One region of the Nonomuraea sp. CX421 genome, then DNA from elsewhere that is predicted to be linked to it. Evidence: predicted binding sites of a transcription regulator. Region 1 holds the regulator's gene; the other holds the start of a gene.
What was found. The regulator LexA, encoded in region 1, represses DNA repair genes until DNA is damaged. The targets are predictions, from matches to a motif close to TCGAACANNTGTTCGA.
Positions count from the first base shown of each region.

Region 1 (10,508 bases):
CGCCTCGTCCTCACCGGCAAGAACGGGCTGCAGACCCGCGCCGCCACAGAGGGAGACGAGGTCGTCACCATCGACCTCGACCGGATCGCGCTCCAGCTCGACCCGGTCGCCGAGTGGCGGCAGGGCTACCTCGAAGCCGGCCGGCTCATGCGCGACCACTTCTGGCGCGCGGACATGAACGGCGTCGACTGGCAGGCCGTGCTCGACCGCTACGCCCCGCTCGTCGATCGGATCGGCGCCTACTCGGAGCTCATCGACCTGCTCTGGGAGGTGCAGGGCGAGCTCGGCACCTCCCACGCCTACGCCCGGCCCAGCGGCCCCGCCGTCGACCCGCGCTGCCGCCAGGGCCTGCTCGGCGCCGACCTGCTCAGGGACGACGAGGGCGCGTGGCGCGTCGCGCGGATCCTGCCCGGCGAGTCGTCCGACCACGACGCGCGCTCGCCGCTGCTCGCGCCCGGCGTCGCCGTCCGCGAGGGCGACGAGATCGTCGCGGTGGGCGGCCGCCAGGTCGACCCCGTCCGCGGCCCGCTCGAATGCCTGTCCGGCACCGCCGACCAGCCCATCGAGATCACCGTACGGCCCGCGTCCGGCGGCGACCTGCGCAGAGTCGTCGTCACCCCGATCAGCGACGAGACCCAGCTGCGCTACCACGACTGGGTGGAGGGGCGGCGGGCCTTCGTCAGACGGGCCTCCGGCGGTCGCCTCGGCTACCTGCACGTGCCCGACATGGTGGCCTCCGGATGGGCCCAGTTCCACCGAGACCTGCGCACCGAGATGGCCCGCGAAGGACTCGTCGTGGACGTTCGGGAGAACGGCGGCGGACACACCTCGGAGCTCGTCCTGGAGAAGCTGTCCCGCCGCGTCACCGGCTGGGCGCACGCCCGAGGCTACGAGCCCACGCGTTATCCCGAGGACTCGCCACGCGGCCCCATCGTGGCCGTCACCGACGAGTTCGCGGGATCCGACGGCGACATCGTGAGCGCCGGCATCAAGAACCGGGGCATCGGCCCGCTCGTCGGCACCCGGACGTGGGGCGGCGTGATCGGCATCGACTCGCGCTACTCGCTCGCCGACGGGACCGTCGTGACCCAGCCTCGCTACTCGTACTGGCTCGAAGGCGAGGGCTGGGGCGTGGAGAACCACGGCGTGGACCCCGACGTCGAGGTGGTCATGACGCCGCAGGACCGGGTCGGCGGGCGGGACCCGCAGCTGGAGAAGGCGGTCGAACTGGCCCTGGCCGCCCTCGACGAGCACCCCGCCGCGACGCCTCCCGACCTGCCGCCCCCCACCTGGTCCTCCCGATCCTGACCGTCGCGACCGGATCGGGCCGGGCCGGTGCTTATCCGGCCCGGTTCAGCCGGTTGAGGATCTCGGTGAGGATGGGCTCGGTGGTGGCGAAGTTCAGCCGGACGTGGGTGTCGCCGCCGGGGCCGAACAGGGCGCCGTCGCTCAGCAGGACCTTGGCCTCCTGTTCCAGCACCTTCGCCATGCCGGGCCGCCCGTAGTCGAGCCAGGCCAGGTAGGTGGCCTCCGGGACGCGGTAGCCGACCGTGGGAGGCAGGCGTTCGGCGATGGTCCGGCGGTTACGGTCGAGCAGGGCGAGGGTCTCCCGGAGCCAGGCGTCGCCGTGCCGCCACGCGGCGACCGTCGCCTCCACCCCGAACAGGTTGGCCGACCCGTAGACGAAGGGCGGTTGACCGTCGAGGGCCTCGCGCATCTCCGGTGAGCCGATGTGGGCCACCGAGCAGCGGATCCCGCCGAGGTTGAACGCCTTGGTGGCCGAGGTCAGGGTGACGGTCCGGTCCGGCAGGATGGTGGCGAACGGGATGTGCTCGTACGGGTCGTACACCAGGTCGGCGTGGATCTCGTCGGAGATGACCAGCAGGTCGTGCCGCTCGGCGTGCTCGGCCAGCCGTTCCAGCTCTTCGCGGGTGAAGACACGGCCGGTGGGATTGTGCGGGTTGACCAGCAGCAGCACCCGGCAGCCCGACAGGTCGGGCACCTCGAACCGCCAGGACTCGCCCTCGGGCCGCATCTGGATGGCGTGGAGCGGGCGCTCCATGACAGCCAGGGTGTCGAGGAACGGGTGGTAGGCAGGGGTGTGGACGGCCACGCCGTCACCCGGCCGGGTCCAGACGTGCAGCAGCACCTGGAGCGCCTGGTTGAGATCGTTGTAGCTGCGCACGTGCACGGGGTCGGCTTCCCAGCCGTACCTGGTCGCCATGCGCTCCGCGAACGCCTCGGCCAGCGGGCCGCATTGCTGGCTCAGCAGCCAGGCCGGGTAGCCAAGATCACCTTCGGCCCGGCGCTGTAGCGCTTGGATGACTTCGGGGGCGGTGGGCAAGTCCATGTCGGCCACCCAGGCGGGGATGACTCCTGGTCCGGCTTCGGCCCACTTCAACCCATCATGCTGTGACTTGAGGTCGTAGAGATGGATTTCGTCGCTCACGTGCTCAGTCTAGATCTCCTGGGCGAACCGTCTGAGTGTTCGCCTGCGTGTGCCACTCGCCTCGACCTCCATGAGCAGCTGCCGACCTCAGCTGGACGCGACCGGCTGAACCGGCCGCCTGAAGGGACACGCCGGTGCGGCGCGGGCGATGAGACGCCGCGCGCCGCGGGGAACGGTGGACCGTCAGAGGCGGCGCAGCACCGCGACGACCTTGCCCAGGACGCTGGCCTCGTCACCCGGGATGGGGTCGTAGTTGGAGTTGTGGGGCACCAGCCAGACGTGGCCGTCCTTGCGCTTGAACGTCTTGACCGTGGCCTCACCGTCGATCATGGCGGCCACGATGTCGCCGCTCTCCGCGACCGGCTGCTGGCGTACGACCACCCAGTCGCCGTCGGCGATGGCGGCATCGATCATGGAGTCACCGGCGACCTGCAGGAGGAACAGGGTGCCCTCGCCGACCAACTGCTTGGGGAGGGCGAAGACGTCTTCGACGCTCTCCTCGGCGAGGATCGGACCGCCGGCGGCGATCCGGCCGACCAGCGGCACGTAGGCGGCGGTGGGGCGGCTGACCGGGGACTCCTCGCTGCCGGCATCGGGGTCGACCCAGAGCGCGGGCTCACCGGGCAGTCGCACCTCCAGCGCACGTGGCCGGTGGGGATCGCGCCTCAAGTAGCCCTTGCGCTGCAATGCCGTCAACTGATGCGACACGCTGGACGTGCTCGTCAGCTGCACGGCCTCGCCGATCTCACGCATGGACGGCGGATATCCGCGCTGTTGCACCGAGTCGCGAATCACTTCGAGGATTTTGCGCTGCCTCGGGGTCAGCCCCAAGGAGTCACGCCGCCGCACCGCGAGGTCAGTGACCCCGTTAGCGTCATCCCGCTCGCTCATGCTCTTCCTCCTCGCCCGGTCGCCCGCCTCACCGGCGAACCCTCCGGTCCGTGGTCTCCATGTCGCACACAGCGACCGTATCGCTGTTGAAGATCATCTTCAAACAATTGTTCGAGTCTTCCTCGAAAATGTCGGCAGCGTGGTGTACAACATCGTACGGGAGTTCGATCGACACCGTGTTCGATTCGCCGATCTTTATTTGGCCATTTCCCGGGGCCGCGACGGTGTGGGAGGTCCATCCGTGCGAACCACCAGGATCACAGACCCGAGCCGAGACCAGGTCAAGCAACCGGCCGCCGAAGCCGGCGCCACTCGGGGCCGTCACGGCCGCACAGGCCCCGTACGATGCCCCACGAAACTTCCGGCCCTGGACCGCGTCCTCGCGAAACCTCCGGCCCTGGACCGCCTCGCGAAAGATCCGGCGTCGGACCGTGTCTTCGCGAAACCTTCGACGCTGGACTGCGTCCTCGCGAAAGCTCCGGTCCTGGACCGCCTCGCGAAAGATCCGGCGTCGGACCGTGTCTTCGCGAAATCTCCGGCCCTGGACCATGCCCCTGGGAAATCACTTGCGACACGCCATGCGCCGATCGACATTGCGCGGTCGCTCACTCCCATGGCCGTCTCAAGTCCCCCCGGCATCCCGGGATCGTTCGGCGGGGCCGCGTCGCTGGGTGACGCCGAAGGTCGCCGTGCCGGGGGCGCCGACAGGGTTGACCTTCCGGTGACGGCGACGTTGGCAGTGGTGGCGATAGCGACAGTGATGGTGATGGTGGCGGCGACGGGGACGACGACGGGGGCGGTGGCGGTGGTAACGGTGGTGGCGGTGGGGTCGCTGGCCGTGGTCGCTCGGGTGAGGTCGTTAGTCCCGGTCGAGCGGGGATGCGGAACTGAGGGGTGATGCCGGAGCCGGAGCGGATCGAGCTGGAGTGCGGGGCGAGAAGGGAGGGGAAAGCGTGGTTTCGCATGATGGGCGAAGGGCGGGGCGCAGGTCGACGGGGCCGGGGAGGCCGCAGCTGTGGCTGGTGCCTCCGCCGCGTACGGAGCCAAGGGATGAGGACATCGCGCCATACGGGGGGGAAGGAGCGAATCCTGGAGGTGGGGCCCGTGGAGCGAGGGGGCCTGACGACACCGCCTCGGCACGCAGGGAGGGGCGACAGCCCGCCAAGCGAGAAGTGACGGGCGCGGCGCCGGTGCGATCCCAGAAAGGTCGCAGGGCGGGACGTAGCGGGGGTCGTGCAGCGGACGCGCTGCTGCGGACGAAGCGGGGCCCGGCCCGCGGCGGCGAGCCCGGGCAGATCCTCATGGGTGGCCTTTCCCTGAGAGACGTCGGGGACGATCCGGTGCGCCCGAGTGGGCAGCGGCCGAAAGGATCGCCACCTGCGCCACCACGCCGATCGGAACGGCGAGCCCTTGGGCAGGAGACCGCGGGCCAGGGTGAGCCGGTCGGTCAGTACGGAAAGGCCCGTCCGGGAGAGCCTGCCCGAGACGGCACGGCAAGCCGCGCGGACGGTTGGTTCTGGCTTCGAGGAAAGCCGGGGCGCGGACGTGCATCCGGCTCGCGAGAGCGTGGACGTGGATCCGGCTCGCGAGAGGAGGCGGCTCGCGCGGCCGACTCTCGCCGGCGATCCGAGGCGGAAGGGTCGAGGGGCGGCGAACGTCGGGCGGAGCCGGCGAAGGGCATCCGGCGTCAAGGCCAATCGGGGCGCGTGGTTGGCCCCCTTTGGCGAGACCGGTCAGGTCGGGCGGCCGCAGCCGAGAGCGGCGGGCGGAGTCGTGGGGCCGCGGCTAAAAGTGGCGGGCGGAGTCGTGGGGCCGGGGCCAAAGGTGGCGGGCGGAGTCGTGGGGCCGGGGCCAAAGGTGGCGGGCTGAGCCGTGCGTCCGGGGCCAAAGGTGGCGGGCTGAGCCGTGCGTCCGGGGCCAAAAGTAGCCGGCAGGGGCGTGCGTCCGTAGCCGGCAATGGTGGGCCGGGGCGTGCTGGCGGGGTGGAGGGTGGTGCGCGGGGGCGTGCGGCCGTGGTCGGCAATGGTGGGCCGGGTCGTGCGGGTGGGACTGAGAGTGGTGGGCGGGGGCGTGCGGGCGCGGCCGAGAAGGGCGGGCGGCGGTTGAAGCTGGTGCCGACCGGCGCGGACCTGATGGCGAGTCGGCCGGAGAGTGAGCAGAAGGGGCCGCACAAGCAAGCGCACAAGCAAGCGCGCAGACGAGCGCGTAAAGGCCGGCGGCCTCAGGAGCTGAGCCGGCGCACGCGTGGGAGGCGGCGCGGCGGCGGGGGCGGGGGCGTGACGCGTCCGGCGAAGCGTCAGGCACCGCCCGTGCGTCTGACGCGACGAGGCCGCGCGGTCCTGGTGGTGGGCATGGCACTGCTGTCGCTCGGCGGATTCTGGCTCGGCACCAGGACGGCGAGTCACGCGGCCTCGACGCCCGCGGTGACGGGGCATTCCTGGCAGGTGGGCCTGCCGTGGGTGGACGTGCGCAGGGGCGACACGCTGTGGAAGATCGCCGAGGCGGTGACGCCCCAGTTCGGTGACCCCGGCGTGTTCGCCGAGGAGATCAGGCGGCTCAACCGCCTGCCCGACCCGTTAGTCCGGCCGGGCGCCCGCGTCTACCTCCCGCCCGGTATCGAGGGCTGACAGCGGGCACGAGCGCCCGCTGTGGGCTGGCTGAACGGTGTGCAACCGGATCGCGGTGTGAGAGAAGTTCACGGACGTGATGCGAGCCAAGCGAAGTGACGCATGAACCGACACGCCCGGGGCAGCGAGATGAGGCTCTGCTGATCAGCGAGTTCGGTTGGATGGGTCTGCTCAACTTGCGTTCATGGTCGCGCGCTTCTACCGTTGGACCACAACATCTAGTAGTTACACCGATGTAGTTCACCACACCTTGTGTTTCAGCGACCGCACCATGGCACGCTATGGGGCGTGCGCGAGCGTTCCGTTGCACATGCTTTACGCCGGTGGTGACCGCGGGTCTAGGAGGCGAAAGCGTGCATTGTCCGTTCTGTCGTCATCCTGACACCAGGGTCATCGACAGTCGTTCCACGGACGACGGAGCTGCCATCCGGCGTCGCCGGACCTGTCCCGAATGCGGGCGCAGGTTCACCACGCAGGAGACCGTACTCCTCATGGTGAGCAAGCGCAGCGGGGTGACGGAGCCGTTCTCGCGGGACAAGGTCGTCGCGGGCGTGCGGCGGGCCTGTCAGGGCAGACCGGTGAGCGAAGACTCGCTGGCCCAGCTCGGCCAGCGGGTGGAGGAGGCCATCAGGGCCAAAGGCGCGGCGGAGATCCCCTCCAACGAGGTGGGGCTGGCGATCCTCGGCCCGTTACGGGAGTTGGACGAGGTGGCCTACTTGCGGTTCGCATCGGTATATCGCGGTTTCGAGAGCCTGGCGGACTTCGAAGCCGAGATCGAACAGTTGAAGGCGGAGAAGGGGGAGTCATGACGGAGACGGTCAGCGGTTCAGTCACACGCGGGGGTAAGCGTCCTCGCAAGGGCTTGAAGATGAAGCGGATCTTCACCAAGCCGGGCGTGCACCCGTACGACGACATCGCGTGGGAGCGCCGTGACGTCGTCATGACCAACTGGCGCGACGGCTCGATCAACTTCGAGCAGCGGGGTGTCGAGTTTCCGGAGTCCTGGTCGGTCAACGCGGCCAACATCGTGACGACCAAGTACTTCCGCGGCGCCGTGGGCACGCCGCAGCGCGAGTGGAGCCTCAAGCAGCTCGTGGACCGGGTCGTCGGCGTCTACACCCGGACGGCGGTCGAGCACGGCTACTTCGCCGGCGACGAGGACGCCGAGATCTTCGATCACGAGCTGAAGTACGCCCTCGTCCACCAGATCTTCGCGTTCAACTCGCCGGTCTGGTTCAACGTGGGCACCCAGTCGCCCCAGCAGGTCTCGGCGTGTTTCATTCTGTCCGTGGACGACCAGATGGAGTCGATCCTGGAGTGGTACAAGGAAGAGGGCGTGATCTTCAAGGGGGGGTCGGGCTCGGGGGTCAACCTCTCGCGCATCCGTTCCTCCAAGGAGTTGCTCTCCAGCGGTGGCACGGCCAGCGGTCCGGTGTCGTTCATGCGCGGCGCCGACGCGAGCGCGGGCACCATCAAGTCGGGCGGCGCCACCCGCAGGGCCGCCAAGATGGTCGTGCTCGACGTCGACCACCCCGACATCGAGGAGTTCATCGAGACCAAGGCGCGTGAGGAGGACAAGGTCCGCGCGCTGCGCGACGCCGGGTTCGACATGGACCTGGGCGGCAAGGACATCGTCTCGGTCCAGTACCAGAACGCCAACAACTCGGTCCGCGTCTCCGACGAGTTCATGCGGGCCGTCGAGCAGGGCGACGGGTTCGGCCTGCGGGCCCGTCTCACCGGCGAGGTGATCGAGACCGTCGACTCCCGCGACCTGTTCCGCAAGATGGCCAAGGCCGCCTGGGAGTGCGCCGATCCGGGCATCCAGTACGACGACACGATCAACGACTGGCACACCACTCCCGAAACCGGGCGAATCACCGCAAGCAACCCCTGCTCGGAATATGTGCATCTGGACAACTCGTCCTGCAACCTGGCCAGCATCAACCTGCTGAAGTTCCTGAAGGACGACAACTCCTTCGACATCCAGGGCTTCGTCAAGCTGACCGAGTTGATCATCACCGCGATGGACGTGTCGATCACGTTCGCCGACTTCCCGACCGAGAAGATCGGCGAGACGACCCGTGCCTACCGTCAGCTCGGCATCGGCTACGCCAACCTGGGCGCGCTGCTCATGGCGACCGGCCACGCCTACGACTCCGACGGCGGTCGCGCCGTGGCCGGGGCGATCACCTCGCTGATGACCGGCACGTCCTACCGCCGCAGCGCGGAGCTGGCCGGCGCCGTCGGCCCGTACGACGGCTACGCCCGCAACGCCGAGCCGCACAAGCGGGTCATGCGCAAGCACGCCGCCGCCAACGACAACCTGCGCACGATCGGCTCGATGGACGGCAAGATCCACGCCGAGGCGTCCCGGCAGTGGTCGGAGTGCCTGCGCATCGGCGAGAAGAACGGCTACCGCAACGCCCAGGCCAGTCTGCTCGCGCCGACCGGTTGCCTCACCGGCGACACGCTGATCACCACCGACCGTGGTCTGGTCCGGCTCTCGGAGATCGGCGACGTCTACGGCGACCGCTGGCAGGATCTGGACATGACGGTCTCGACAGATGAGGGACCACGCCGGGCTACGAAGTTCTTCGTCAATGGCGAGGAGCCCACCCGGCTGCTCAGGACCGCCGGGGGCTACCAGATCCAGGGCACCCTCACCCACCGTGTGAAGGTGGTGGACCAGGCGAATGGCGAGTGGATCTGGAAGCGCATGGCGGACGTGGGCGCGGGCGACATCCTGCCGATGCAGCTGAGGACCTTGGTGGGGACCCCTCGCAAGGTCGCGCTGCCCGTTCTGGACCAGGCCTACTATGCGGGCGACCGGAACATACGGGTTCCCGATGCCGTCTCCGAGGAGCTCGCCGAGTTGGTGGGTTACTTCATGGGTGATGGCAGCCTGCACAGCGAGGGCATCAGGCTGTGCGTGGCGGACGCCGATCTCGATGTGGTGGAGCGACTGCGGATCATCTCAAAGTCGCTGTTCGACCTGGAGCCCGTCGTCACGGCGAAGGAGGGCTACCACGAGGTGGTTCTGCAGTCCGTCCGGCTGGCTCGCTGGTGGGAGGGATCCGGCTTCGCCAAGGAGCTTCCCGGCGTCGACCATTCGGGCAAGGGCTGGTCTCCGCGGGTTCCCTCGGCGATTCTCGAGTCCAACGACGCTGTTGTGTACGCGGCGTTCCTGCGTGGTCTGTTCGAGGCCGACGGCACCGTCGCCGAGGGTGTCCCTAGCCTCAGCACCGCGTCGAAGTCCTTCGCGGGTGAGATCCGCACGCTTCTGCTCGCCCTCGGCATGATCACGACCACCAGGACGACGGTCAGCGGTTTCGGAAGCGATCTCTACCAAGTGCGCCTGCGCAACATCGACCACGCGCTGATCTACGACGAGGTGATCGGCTTCCTCGGCGAACGTAAGGCGCGGGCGCTGGCGTTCGCGGAGCCTGACGGGTCGGCCAGGCGAGACCACGTCTACCTGCCGCGCGAGGCGTGGGAGGAGCTTGCGCCCAAGGGCCACAGGTCCCGCGACGCGATCCTCCAGTCGCTTCGCAACGTCGGTGGGGTGCCGCGGATGGCGGCCAGGCTGCTGTTCGCGGAGACGCACGACGAGCGGCTGGCACACGCCCTGGGCCATGCCTTCGAGGTCGTCGCGGCCAACGAGGACGGCGGCGTGCAGCCGACCTACGACCTTTCGGTGCCGGAGAACGTCACCTACGTGGCCAACGGCATGGTCAGCCACAACACCATCGGCTTGATGATGGACTGTGACACGACCGGCATCGAGCCCGACCTGGCGCTGGTCAAGTTCAAGAAGCTGGTGGGCGGCGGCTCCATGCAGATCGTCAACCAGACCATCCCGCGGGCCCTCCGGCAGCTCGGCTACCAGCAGGAGCAGACCGAGGCGATCGTCGAGTACATCGCCGAGCACGGTCACGTCGTCGACGCTCCCGGGCTGCGCGGGGAGCACTACGAGGTGTTCGACTGCGCGATGGGCGAGCGCGCGATCGCTCCGATGGGCCACGTGCGCATGATGGCCGCCGCCCAGCCGTTCCTGTCGGGCGCCATCTCCAAGACGGTCAACCTGCCCGAGTCGGCGACCATCGACGACATCGAGCAGGTCTACATGGAGGGCTGGAAGCTCGGCCTCAAGGCACTGGCCGTCTACCGCGACAACTGCAAGGTCGGCCAGCCGCTGTCGGCCGGCGGCAAGAAGGAGGCCAAGACCGAGGAGGCCAAGACCGAGGCGCAGCCCGAGGTCAAGGTCGTCGAGATCAACCGCCCGACCAGGCGGCGGATGCCCAACCAGCGGCCCAGCACGACCACCCGCTTCACGGTGGGCGGGGCCAAGGGCTACATGACCGCCTCGTCCTACCCTGACGACGGGCTCGGCGAGGTCTTCCTCAAGATGTCCAAGCAGGGCTCGACGCTGGCGGGCGTCATGGACGCCTTCTCGGTGGCGATCTCGATAGGGCTCCAGTACGGCGTGCCGCTGGAGACGTACATGAGCAAGTTCGTCAACATGCGGTTCGAGCCGGCCGGGA
Region 1 covers NZ_JCADBK010000006.1:72,136-82,643, forward strand. Annotated here, with positions in the region: gene AC5L3X_RS13530 (S41 family peptidase) at 1-1,308, shown strand, start outside; gene AC5L3X_RS13535 (MalY/PatB family protein) at 1,340-2,449, opposite strand; gene lexA (transcriptional repressor LexA) at 2,633-3,340, opposite strand; gene AC5L3X_RS13545 (LysM peptidoglycan-binding domain-containing protein) at 5,650-5,967, shown strand; gene nrdR (transcriptional regulator NrdR) at 6,321-6,776, shown strand; gene AC5L3X_RS13555 (vitamin B12-dependent ribonucleotide reductase) at 6,773-10,508, shown strand, end outside.

Region 2 (10,508 bases), on a different contig from region 1:
GGAGGTGCCGGAGCCGAGGAGTGCTGCGACGAGTGCGGCTCCCGCCAGGATGGCGACCGCGTCCTTGGTGCTCAAGCACGCCTCCGGGGGTGAGGGAGGTTCTCTAGAGAGGATTTCCCCAGCCTGGTCTGCTTTGACACGGTAAGGCCTTGCGGGCGGCGCGGAGAGGAGGATGTGGCCGTTCCGGTCGGTGAAGGACGTTCCGGTCGGTGAAGGAACGGCCGGGGATGACGGCGGCGGGCGGCCGATGGCCGCCGCGCCGCTCAGGGGCGGCCGAGGACGCCGATCACGGTCTACGGCTCGCCGGCCGGCGTCATGGCCGGACCTGTGAAGCCGGACGGGCCGGGGGTTTGACCCAGGTGCCGTCGCGGCGGGCGAGCAGCTCGCCCAGCAGCGCCTCCCACTGGGCGCCGATGACGTCGGCGTCGTAGAGGCGCGCGGTCTCCACGCCACCCGCGGCGAGTCTGCGGCGCAGCGGCTCGTCCTCGATGACCCGCAGGATGGCGGCGGCGAGGTTGGCGTTGGTGCGCGGCTTGACCAGCAGCCCGTCGGACTCGTGCGTGATCATTTCCTTGGGGCCGTGGGGGCTGTTGAAGCTGACGATCGCGAGCCCCTTGGCCATGGCTTCGAGGATGGTCATGGGGAAGCCCTCGTGGCGGGAGCTGAGCACGAAGATGGAGGCCTTCTCCAGCTCGGCGCCGACGTCGGAGGTGGCTCCCGGCAGCTCGACCACGCCGTCGAGCCCCGCCTCGGTGATCTGGGCGCGCAGGTTGTCCTCCTGGGGGCCGGCGCCGAAGATGCGCAGCTTCCAGTCGGGATGGGCCCGGGCGACCTCCTCCCAGGCGGTGATGAGCCGGTGGAAGCCCTTGAGCCGGGTCAGCCTGCCGACGGCGATGACGACCTTGGCGTCGAGTTTGGCGACGTCGCCGCTCAGCGGCGGCACGGCGTTGGGGATGCGGGCCAGTTTCCTGGGCTTCTTGGTCAGGGTGGCGCGGTAGTCGCGCTGGTCGGCCTTGGTGAGGGTGACGAGCGCGTCGAGGCGGCGGTAGCGCCACTTGATGAGCGCCTGCATGGAGTCGGGCTGCGTGCGCAGGGCGACGTGCTCCTGGCCGATGGTGATGACACCGGGCAGGGCTAACTGGGCCATGACGAGGTTGAGCCCCGGCCGGGTGGCCATGAGCACGCCGGTGTCGAGCGAGCGGATGTAGCGGGCCAGCTTGAGGTCGGTCCACAGGTTGAAGCGATGGTACGCCGACTCGTCCGGGGGGATCAGCTTGCTGGGCAGTTTGGACAGCATCGCGCGCATCGGGTCGAGCCCCGGATTGACCCGGTCGTCCAGATATCGGAACTTGACCCGCGGATCGACGGGAAAGAACGGCTCCTCGGCCTCCCGCAGCACACTGACGATCTCGACGTCGTGCTCACGTGCCAGGTAGCCGGCGACGTTGAACACGGTCCTGATCGTGCCGCCCATGCCGTTGGCGTGCAGGAGGAGGATGTGGATCCGGTCGATCGACGGAGGCGGCGCGCCGCGCTTCTTGCGCCGGTTGTATCCCCTGTACAGCCGGACCATCGCTGACTTGCCCTTGCGTGCCAGTGCGCGCACCTGTGGGATCCCTCCTTGTCGCGAGAGTGTCAACAACACACATGGCCGGTGGCGAGACGTTCTCGCCACCGGCGCTTTCGTATTGGCTCAGATGGAGTGCGCCGTCAGTCCCCGTGGCGCTATCCCCACCTATGATCATTAGACGCCATAAAGGGTCTTAAGGTTGCATGTGCGACTGACGCGGGGCCCACGTGCGGGCGGGCATGGGACGAATAGGTGAACCGGACGGCCGGGACGCCGGCCCGGCCGTCCGGTCATGTCACCGGGTCACGCCTCGTCGGGCTTCCTGGTTTCCTTCTTGATCTCCTTGGCCTGGCGATCCGCCTTCATCGCCTGCTTCTTGGCCTTGCCGGACTTGGCGGACGGTTTCTTCTTGATCTCGGACATGGTTTCCCCCGTGTGGATTCTTGTGCCGATCGGCACACTAAGCCGCTTAATACCCGTTTGACACTGAAACCCGACATAGCATCAATAACCACTCCGAAATGTCACAGCAGGGTCAGTTGTTGCGGCTGGGGCTGCTGTCGACCGGCGGGCCGGGACGGCAGCCGCCTGGCCCGGGCCGGGGACGCCCGGCCGACGCCGTGGCGCGCGGCCAGCTCCTTGACCTGGCCCGTGACGCGCTCCTGGTAGGCCTTGGGCGCGTAGGCGCCTCTGCCGTACAGCTCGAGATAGCGCGGCACCAGTCGTGGGTGCTCGCGCGCGAGCCACGCCAGCCACCACTCGCGCGCCCCAGGGCGCAGGTGCAGCACGATCGGCGCGATGTGGGTGGCGCCGGACGCGGCGATCTCCCTGACCGTGCGCGCCAACTGGGCGGGGGAGTCGGTGAGGTAGGGCAGGATCGGCGCCATCAGCACACCGCAGCCGATGCCGTGGTCGTTGAGCGTGGCGCACACCTCCAGCCGCCGGTGCGGGGCGGGGGTGCCGGGCTCGACCGCGCGCCAGACGTCGGGGGCGAGGAAGCCCGCCGACACGTTGGCGCCGACCTCGGTGACCTCGGCCGCCTCGGTGAGCAGGTCGAGGTCGCGCAGGATGAGGGTGCCCTTGGTGAGGATGGAGAACGGGTTGGCGGCGTCGCGCAGCGCGGCCAGGATGCCGCGCATCAGACGGTAGCGGCCCTCGGCGCGCTGGTAACAGTCGACGTTGGTGCCCATCGCCACGTGGCCGCCCTGCCAGCGTGGCGCGGCGAGCTCCCTGCGGGCGAGCTCGGCCGCGTTGACCTTGACGACGATCTTGGAGTCGAAGTCGGCTCCGGCGTCGAGGTCGAGGTATTCGTGCGATTTGCGGGCGAAGCAGTAGACGCACCGGTGCCCGCAGCCCCGGTAGGGGTTGATCGTATGGGTGAACGGGACCTGGCTGGCCGCCGGAACCCGGTTGATGATCGAGCGAGCCCGGATCTCGTAGAAGGTCATGCCCCTGAACTCGGGGGTGTCGAAGGTGCGGGTGACCGCGCCGCCGGAGAACAGCGGCACGGCCGGATCGGCCTGGCCGCCGGTGGCGGTCAGGCGCAGGTTGTCCCAGCGCATCCCATGATTAGAACAAAGGTTCGACGATGATCGCAAACGCAAAGTGACGGCAATTACCTGCCCAGGCGGGGGCTAATGATCTTCAGGGTTGGGCAGGAAACCCGGACAGAGCTTGCGTTCCGGAGGTGCGTCTATGGCCTGGTCGCAGGATGAGGAGCGGATGCTCGCGCAGATCGAGCGGCATCTGGTCGATGACGACCCCCGGCTCGTCGCCCGGCTGGAGTCGTTCAACGAGCGAGTGCGCCGCAGCGAGGCCAGGGACGGCGCCGACGGTGGCGGCAGGCGAGGGCCGCGCCGCTCCACGATCATCATCCTGATCAGCTGGCTGCTCATCGCGACCTTGGTCGCCACACTCCTGATCATGGTTCTTCAGCACGAGGCGGCCACCCTGACCGCGTCCCTCTGACGACCGTCATCACCCTGCGTGCCGCCGCTCGTCCGGCCCGAGTCATGGCCGCCCCGAGGTCGAAGGGGACGCGGTGAGGCGTCAGAGGCCGCGGAGGAAGGCGGCCGCGATGGGGGCGGCCACCTTGCCGCCCCCGCCGCCGCCTTCCACCACGACCGCGAACGCGACGTCACCCTTGAAGCCCATGAACCAGGCGTGCGAGTCGAGCTTCTCGCCGGTGCCGTACTCGGCGGTGCCCGTCTTGCCACGGGTGCCGGCCGGCAGGCCGGCGGACTTGGCGGTGCCCTTGGTGACGACGGCGGCCATCATGGCGTGCAGCCCCGACTTGACCCCGTCGGGCAGCGGTTGCTCGCCGGCCTTCTGCTTCAGGTCGGGCACCAGGGTGGGCGGCCGCCAGGTGCCGTCGGCGATGGCCGCGGCGACCGACGCCATCGAGAGCGGGCTGGCGGTGATCCGGGCCTGCCCGAACGCCTCGGCGGCCAGCTCGGCGTCGGACTGGGCGCGGGGGAAGCTCGCCTTGGTGGCGGGCACGCCGATGTTCAGCGGCTGGTTGAAGCCGACCTGCTCGGCCGTCTCCAGCAGCTTGGCGGCGCCGAGGTGCTGCTTGGCCAGCGGGGCGAACGTGGTGTTGCACGAGTGGGCGAAGGAGTCGAGGAAGGACAGCGACCCGAAGTGCTCCTTCTCGGAGTTGCGGATCTTCAGGCCGCCCACGGTCGCGTACTGCGGGCAGGTGACTGTGTCCTTGGGCGACAGCCCGGCGGCCAGCAGCCCGATGGCGGTGACGGCCTTGAACGTCGACCCGGGCGGGTAGCGGCCGTCCAGCGCCCGGTTGAAGCCGCCCTGGTTGTTGACCACGGACAGGATCTCGCCCGTGCTGGGTCTGATGGCGACCAGGGAGGTGGGCTTGTCGACGTCCTTGACGGCGGCGACCGCGGCGGCCTGGGTGGCGGCGTCGAGGGTGGTGCGCACGGGTTCGCCGTCGGTGCCGTCGATGGTCGCGAGCGTCTTGCCGCCGGCCTGGATCTCGGTGGTCGGAGTGCCGGCCAGCCGCTTCTCGAAGGTCTCCTGCAGCCCGCCGCGCCCGACCGCCTGGCCGGTCTTGTAGGCGGCGCCGAGCTTGCCCACGTCCTTCTTGGTCGCCTTGTCCAGGTAGCCGACGAGCTGCTGGACCGACCCGCCGGCGGCGCCGGTGTCGATGCGCTCGCCGCCGGCGTCGGTGATCTCGGCCCGGTCCGGCCAGCGCGTCTTCAGCGCGAACGACGCGCCCGAGGTCAGCGACGGGTGCAGGGTCGCGGGTGTCCAGGCGACCTTCCAGGCGCGGTCGGCCACGGTCAGGTCGAGCCTCCCCTGGTAGGTCCACTCGCCGACGTTCTTCAGCTTGACGGTGGCGGTGTAGGGGACGGTGGCCCGGTCGTCGCCCGGGCTCACCTGGCCGAGCTCGACGGTGGTCGACTCGACGCCCAGGCCGGTGCGCATCTGGTCGTAGGCGGTCAGCGGCTGAGGGGTGGCGAGCTCGGCGGTCATGGCCGGCTTGTCACCGGCCTGCCAGGCGGCGGCGAACCGCTGCGCGGTCTCGGCGGGAGTGCCCCGGGTGTGCAGCAGGTAGTAGGCGCCCCCGCCGGCGGCGCCCGCCACCAGCAGGGAGACGCCGGACACGATTGCGATGGTGCGGCCACGCGCCACTGGTCAGCCCCCTGGTCGTCGGCAGCGTTTCCTCGGATGGGTCCCCGAGCTTAGCGGGGACGAATCAGGACATGCCGCTGGCGGCTTTGAAGCTGGCGGCGTAGGTGGGCACGTACTCCTGCCCGGACTCCTTCTGGATCGCCGACATGATCTCGTCGGTGACGCGCCGGCGGTCGCGAGCGTTGGCGTGGTCGCCCTTGAACGTCAGCGGCGCGCCGATGCGGATGCCGATGCTGGCCGGGCGGGGCACCTTGGCGCCCACGGGCAGCACCTTCTCGGTGCCGGAGAGCGCGACCGGCAGCACCGGCGCACCGGTCTTGAGCGCCAGCCAGGCCACGCCGATCTTGCCGCGGTAGAGGCGGCCGTCGGGGGAGCGGGTGCCTTCGGGATGGATGCCGAACAGCTCACCCCGCTCCAGCAGGTCGGCGGCGGCGTCCAGCATCGACTGCGCGGCGTGCGCGCTGTCGCGGTCGGTGGGCAGGCTGCCACCGAGCCGCATGAACCAGCCGGAGACCGGGTTGCCGGAGAAGTACTCGTTCTTGGCGGCGAACGTGACGTGGCGTGGCAACAGCGCGGGAAGCAGGAACGAGTCGAGCACCGAGAGGTGGTTGGCGGCCAGGATGGCCGGCCCCGTCCGAGGCACGTGCGTCGCGCCGGAGATGTGCGGGCGGCACATCACATGCGCGAGCGGCGTGGCGGCGAACTTGACCACTTGGTACAGCAACATGCGCTCCTGATGATCGTTGGTCGGCCACCCCACCATAAAGCAGGCGCCCCGGCTGGGACCGGAGCGCCTACAAAAAACACGTTAAGGCCGATGTGGCGGTCGCCTCCTCGGCGAGATGCACAACACGGCTCCAGCCGAACGGTATTCCGTGAAGGCGGTAATTTGCGGCCCGGGGGACACAGACCACATCGGCCATTCGACTCTAACGGACATCCGGCAGGGCGTATTCCACCTGCCCCAAAGAATCGGTCACGTTCTGGTCCAGTGCGGCTGGACCACGTCGAAGACCCGCAGCTCACGGCCACGCAACGCGACCTCGGCGAACTGCCACAAAATCGCCCCGGTGGGCGCGTGGATGACGATCGACGGCCCGAGCGGCATCTGCAGCAGCTCGCCCCGCCAGCGCGGCACCCCCGGCGCCAGGAACCACTCCAGCGGCACGTCGTGCACCGACGCCACCTCGCGCGGGTCGGGCACCGGTCGCTGCCTGCCGCCGAAGGCCACCACCGGCGTGATGACGAACCCCGAGTCGGTGACGAAGTCGTCGAGCAGCCCCGCCACCTCGACCCCGGTGACCGCGGTCTCCTCCGCCAGCTCCCGCAGCGCCGCCTCGACCGGCTGCTCGCCGTCGTCGAGCCTGCCCCCGGGCAGCGCCCACTGCCCGGGGTTGCGGCCGTGCGGCGCGCGCCTGATGAGGATCGTGTAGGGCCGGCGATCGGGGTCCTCGAGCACGCACACGGTGACGGCGGCGCGGCGGACCCCCTCGGCGGGCGGCACCTGCCTGCGGTCGAAGGCGGACAGGTGGGCGCTGATCAGCTCGCGCAGCTCGTCGATCGGGGGAAGCACCCGCCCAGCCTCTCACGCGCCCGCTCGCAGCTCAGGACACGGTCACCCCATCGCGCCCGGCCCCCGGCAGCCGTACGGTGACGCTCAGCCCGCCCGCCGGGCGCGCCCGGGCGGTGACCGCGCCGCCGTGCGCGTCGACGATCGCGCGCACGATCGACAGGCCGAGCCCGGAGCCGCGCGCCGACCGCACCCGGTCGCCCTGCAGCCGCCGGAACGGCTCGAACAGATTTTCCACCTCGTACGCCGGGATGGGATGGCCGGTGTTGTCCACGGTCAGGATCGCGTCGTCGCCGTCCAGGCGCAGGCTCACCGTCACCTCGCCGTCGCGCACGTTGTACTTGACCGCGTTCTCCAGCAGGTTGAACACGCACCGCTCCAGCAGCAGCGGGTCGCCCACGACGAGGGCCGGCCGCAGGTCGTCGCGCAGGGTGAGCCGCCGCCTGCGGGGATGCGGGTCGAGTTGTTCCAGCGCGGCCCGTACGACCTGCTCGGCGTCGACGGTCCGGCGCACGGCGAGCTCCTGCTCCGACTCGGCCAGCAGCAGCAGCCCCTCGATGAGCCGTTCGTAGCGGGCGTTGGTGCCCAGCAGCGCCCGCGCCAGCGCCTTCAGGTCCGGCGACGCCTCGGGTTCCTCCAGCGACACCTCCAGCACCGTACGGTTGATCGCCAGCGGGGTGCGCAGCTCGTGGGAGGCGTTGGCGATGAACCGCCGCTGACCGTCGAACACCCGGTGCAGCCGGTCCAGCATCGCGTCGAACGTGTCGGCCAGCCGTTTGACCTCGTCCGGCGGGCCGTTCAGCGCGATCCGCTCGTGCAGCGTGCTCTCCGACAGCCGCCGCGCCGTGTCGGTCACCCGGTCGAGGGGGCGCAGCGCCCGGTCGGCCACGAGATAGCCCAGGACCACCGCCACGATCCCGATCAGCATCATGATGACCACGGAGGAGCGCAGCATCTCGTCGAGCACGCCGTCGGCCCGCTGTCTGACGTCCGTCTCCAGCCGCCGGAACATGACGTCGTGCTGGAGGGGCGAGCCGCCGGCTCCCGGAGTGGCCGCCGGGCCGATCACCGTCGACTTGACCGCGAACCGCTCGTTGAGTGCCCGCCCGGTCAGCAGGTAGGTCGACCACAGCAGCAGCGAGCCGGCCACGAAGAACAGGCCGCCGTACAGGAGGGTGAGCCGCATCCGCAGGCCCAGCCTCTTCCACGGCGGCGCGACGCGTCTCACAGGCGGTATCCGCGGCCGGGCACGTTCTCGATCACCGTGGGTGCGCCGAGCTTCTTGCGCAGCGAGGTGAGGGTGACGCGCAGCACGCCGCTGGCGGGGTCGGCGTACTCGTCCCACGCGCTCCTGCGCAGCTCCGCCGAGGCGACCAGGCCGCCGTCGGCGCGCAGCAGCTCACGCAGCACGTCGAACTCCTTGCGGTTCAGGGTGATCTGCCGCCCGTCGCGGGTCACCGTGCGGCGGCCGGGGTCGAGCCTGATCCCGGCCCGCTCCAGCACGGCCGGCCGCGCCCGGGGAGAACGGCGGGCCAGCGTCCGGATCCGGGCCACCAGTTCGGCGAACACGAACGGCTTGACCAGATAGTCGTCCGCGCCCAGCGACAGCCCGCCGACCCGCTCGCTCACCCGCCCGGCCGCCGTCAGCATGAGGATCCGGCTGGCCGGCGCGGCGCATGCCAGCTCGGCGCACACGTCGTCGCCGTGCACCTCGGGCAGGTCGCGGTCCAGGACGACGACGTCGTAGTCGACGTAGCCGGCCAGCGCCAGCGCCTCCTGCCCGTCGTACACGACGTCGACCGCCATGGCGTGCAGCCGCAGGCCCCGCGCGACGGCGTCGGCCAGCTCCTCCTCGTCCTCCACGACGAGCACCCGCATCGGCCACCCCTTTCCCGGTCCGCTGTCGAGCGTGGCGGATCAGGTGTTAGCCGCGAATAAGGAGATCACCGGCTTATCTGCGTTTAGCACCAGCACCGGTGAAGTGTGCATCGCGCCCCGGGCGAACGACCCGCGGCGCGAAGGAGTGACAGTCATGAACGTCCGACCGGTACTGGCCGCGTTGCCCCTGATCCTGGCGCTGGCCGCGTGCGGCGGTGCTCCCGCGAAGCAGGACGGGGTGGCCAGCGCGGCCAGCGGCTCCGCCACGCCCACGGCCTCGACGGCCGCCACGGCGACGGGCGGCGCCTCGGCGCCCACCGATCCGAGGGAGGCCCAGCTCAAGTTCGCCCAGTGCATGCGCGAGCACGGCGTCCCCATGGACGACCCCGAGCCCGACGGCGCCATCAGGATCAAGATGAAGAAGGGGATGGAGCAGCAGGTCGAGGAGGCCCAGCAGGCGTGCAAGCACTTCATGGACGCCGCCATCGGCGACCGCATGGGCAGGCCTGACCAGAAGACGCAGGACCGGGCGCTCAAGTTCGCCCAGTGCATGCGCGAGCACGGCATCCACATGGAGGACCCGAGCTCCGACGGCAAGTTCAAGATCGACATCCCGGCCGGAACACCGGAGGAGAAGCTCAACGCGGCCCACGAGGCGTGCAAGGAGTTCGACCTCGGCGGTGGCCCGCGATGAGGAGAAGCCTCACCCTGGCCGGCGGCGGCCTGCTGGCCGCCGCCGCGGCCTGGACGGGGATGGTCCTGCTCGGCGAGACCGGCACCGGCTCGGCGGAGCCCGCCACGCCGGGCGTCCCGGCCACGGCGCAGATCACCCGGCAGGACCTGGTGGACACCAAGACGGTCGACGGCTCGCTCACCTACTCCGGTGAACGCGAGGTGGGCACCGACGCCGCCGGCACGGTCACCTGGGTGCCCGCGCAGGGCGCGCTCATCCGCCGCGGGCGCCCGCTGCTCAGGGTCGACCGGAAACCGGTCGTCCTCATGTACGGCAAGCTGCCGCTCTACCGGGAGCTGCGGCAGGGCGTCCCCGACGGCCCGGACGTGAAGCAGCTGGAGCGCAACCTCAAGGCGCTCGGCTACGGCGAGTACCTGACGGTGGACGACCACTTCAGCTACGCCACCCACCTGGCGGTCCAGCGCTGGCAGGACGACCGGGGCCTGCCGGAGACCGGCCGGGTGGACGCCGCGCAGGTGGTCTTCCTGCCCGGGGTGGCCCGGGTGACCGACGTCAAGGCGGAGGTCGGGGGCAAGGCCGGCCCCGGACGGCCGGTCCTCACGGTCAGCGGCGTCCGGCGGCTGGTGCACGTCGACCTCGGCACCGGCGACCAGGCCATGGCCCGCCGGGGCGCCAAGGTGACCGTCGAACTGCCCGGCGGCGAGCGGGCCTCCGGGACCATCACCTCGGTGGGCACCGTGGCCGAGAGCTCCGGCGACGAGCGGGACGGCACCACCACCGTCGACGTGGACATCACGCTGGCCGAACCCCCCAAGACCAGGCTCGATCAGGCTCCCGTGGAGGTCGAGATGCAGAGCGAGCGGCACGAGAACGTGCTGGCGGTGCCCGTGGAGGCGCTGCTCGCGCTGCGCGAGGGCGGCTTCGGCGTCGAGGTGGTCGAAGGCGCCGCCACCCGGATCGTGTCCGTGAAGACCGGCGCGTTCGGCGGCGGGCTGGTCGAGATCGAGGGCGACGGGCTGGCCGAGGGCATGAAGGTCGGGGTGCCCGCCTCATGAACGGTCCCTGCCCCGTCGTGGAGCTGCGCGGGGTGTCGAAGGTGTATCCGGGGCGGGTGCACGCCCTGCGCGGGGTGGATCTGACCGTGG
Region 2 covers NZ_JCADBK010000010.1:224,146-234,653, forward strand. Annotated here, with positions in the region: gene AC5L3X_RS20455 (HNH endonuclease family protein) at 1-75, opposite strand, end outside; gene AC5L3X_RS20460 (glycosyltransferase family 4 protein) at 314-1,606, opposite strand; gene AC5L3X_RS20465 (Rv2578c family radical SAM protein) at 2,095-3,132, opposite strand; gene AC5L3X_RS20470 (DUF3040 domain-containing protein) at 3,266-3,538, shown strand; gene AC5L3X_RS20475 (penicillin-binding transpeptidase domain-containing protein) at 3,620-5,194, opposite strand; gene AC5L3X_RS20480 (lysophospholipid acyltransferase family protein) at 5,286-5,948, opposite strand; gene AC5L3X_RS20485 (NUDIX hydrolase) at 6,198-6,794, opposite strand; gene AC5L3X_RS20490 (sensor histidine kinase) at 6,826-8,019, opposite strand; gene AC5L3X_RS20495 (response regulator transcription factor) at 8,016-8,669, opposite strand; gene AC5L3X_RS20500 (hypothetical protein) at 8,824-9,363, shown strand; gene AC5L3X_RS20505 (peptidoglycan-binding protein) at 9,360-10,418, shown strand; gene AC5L3X_RS20510 (ABC transporter ATP-binding protein) at 10,415-10,508, shown strand, end outside.
Region 2: a site for LexA is predicted at 3,141-3,156, ahead of AC5L3X_RS20465 (Rv2578c family radical SAM protein). Genes of this name have one in related genera too.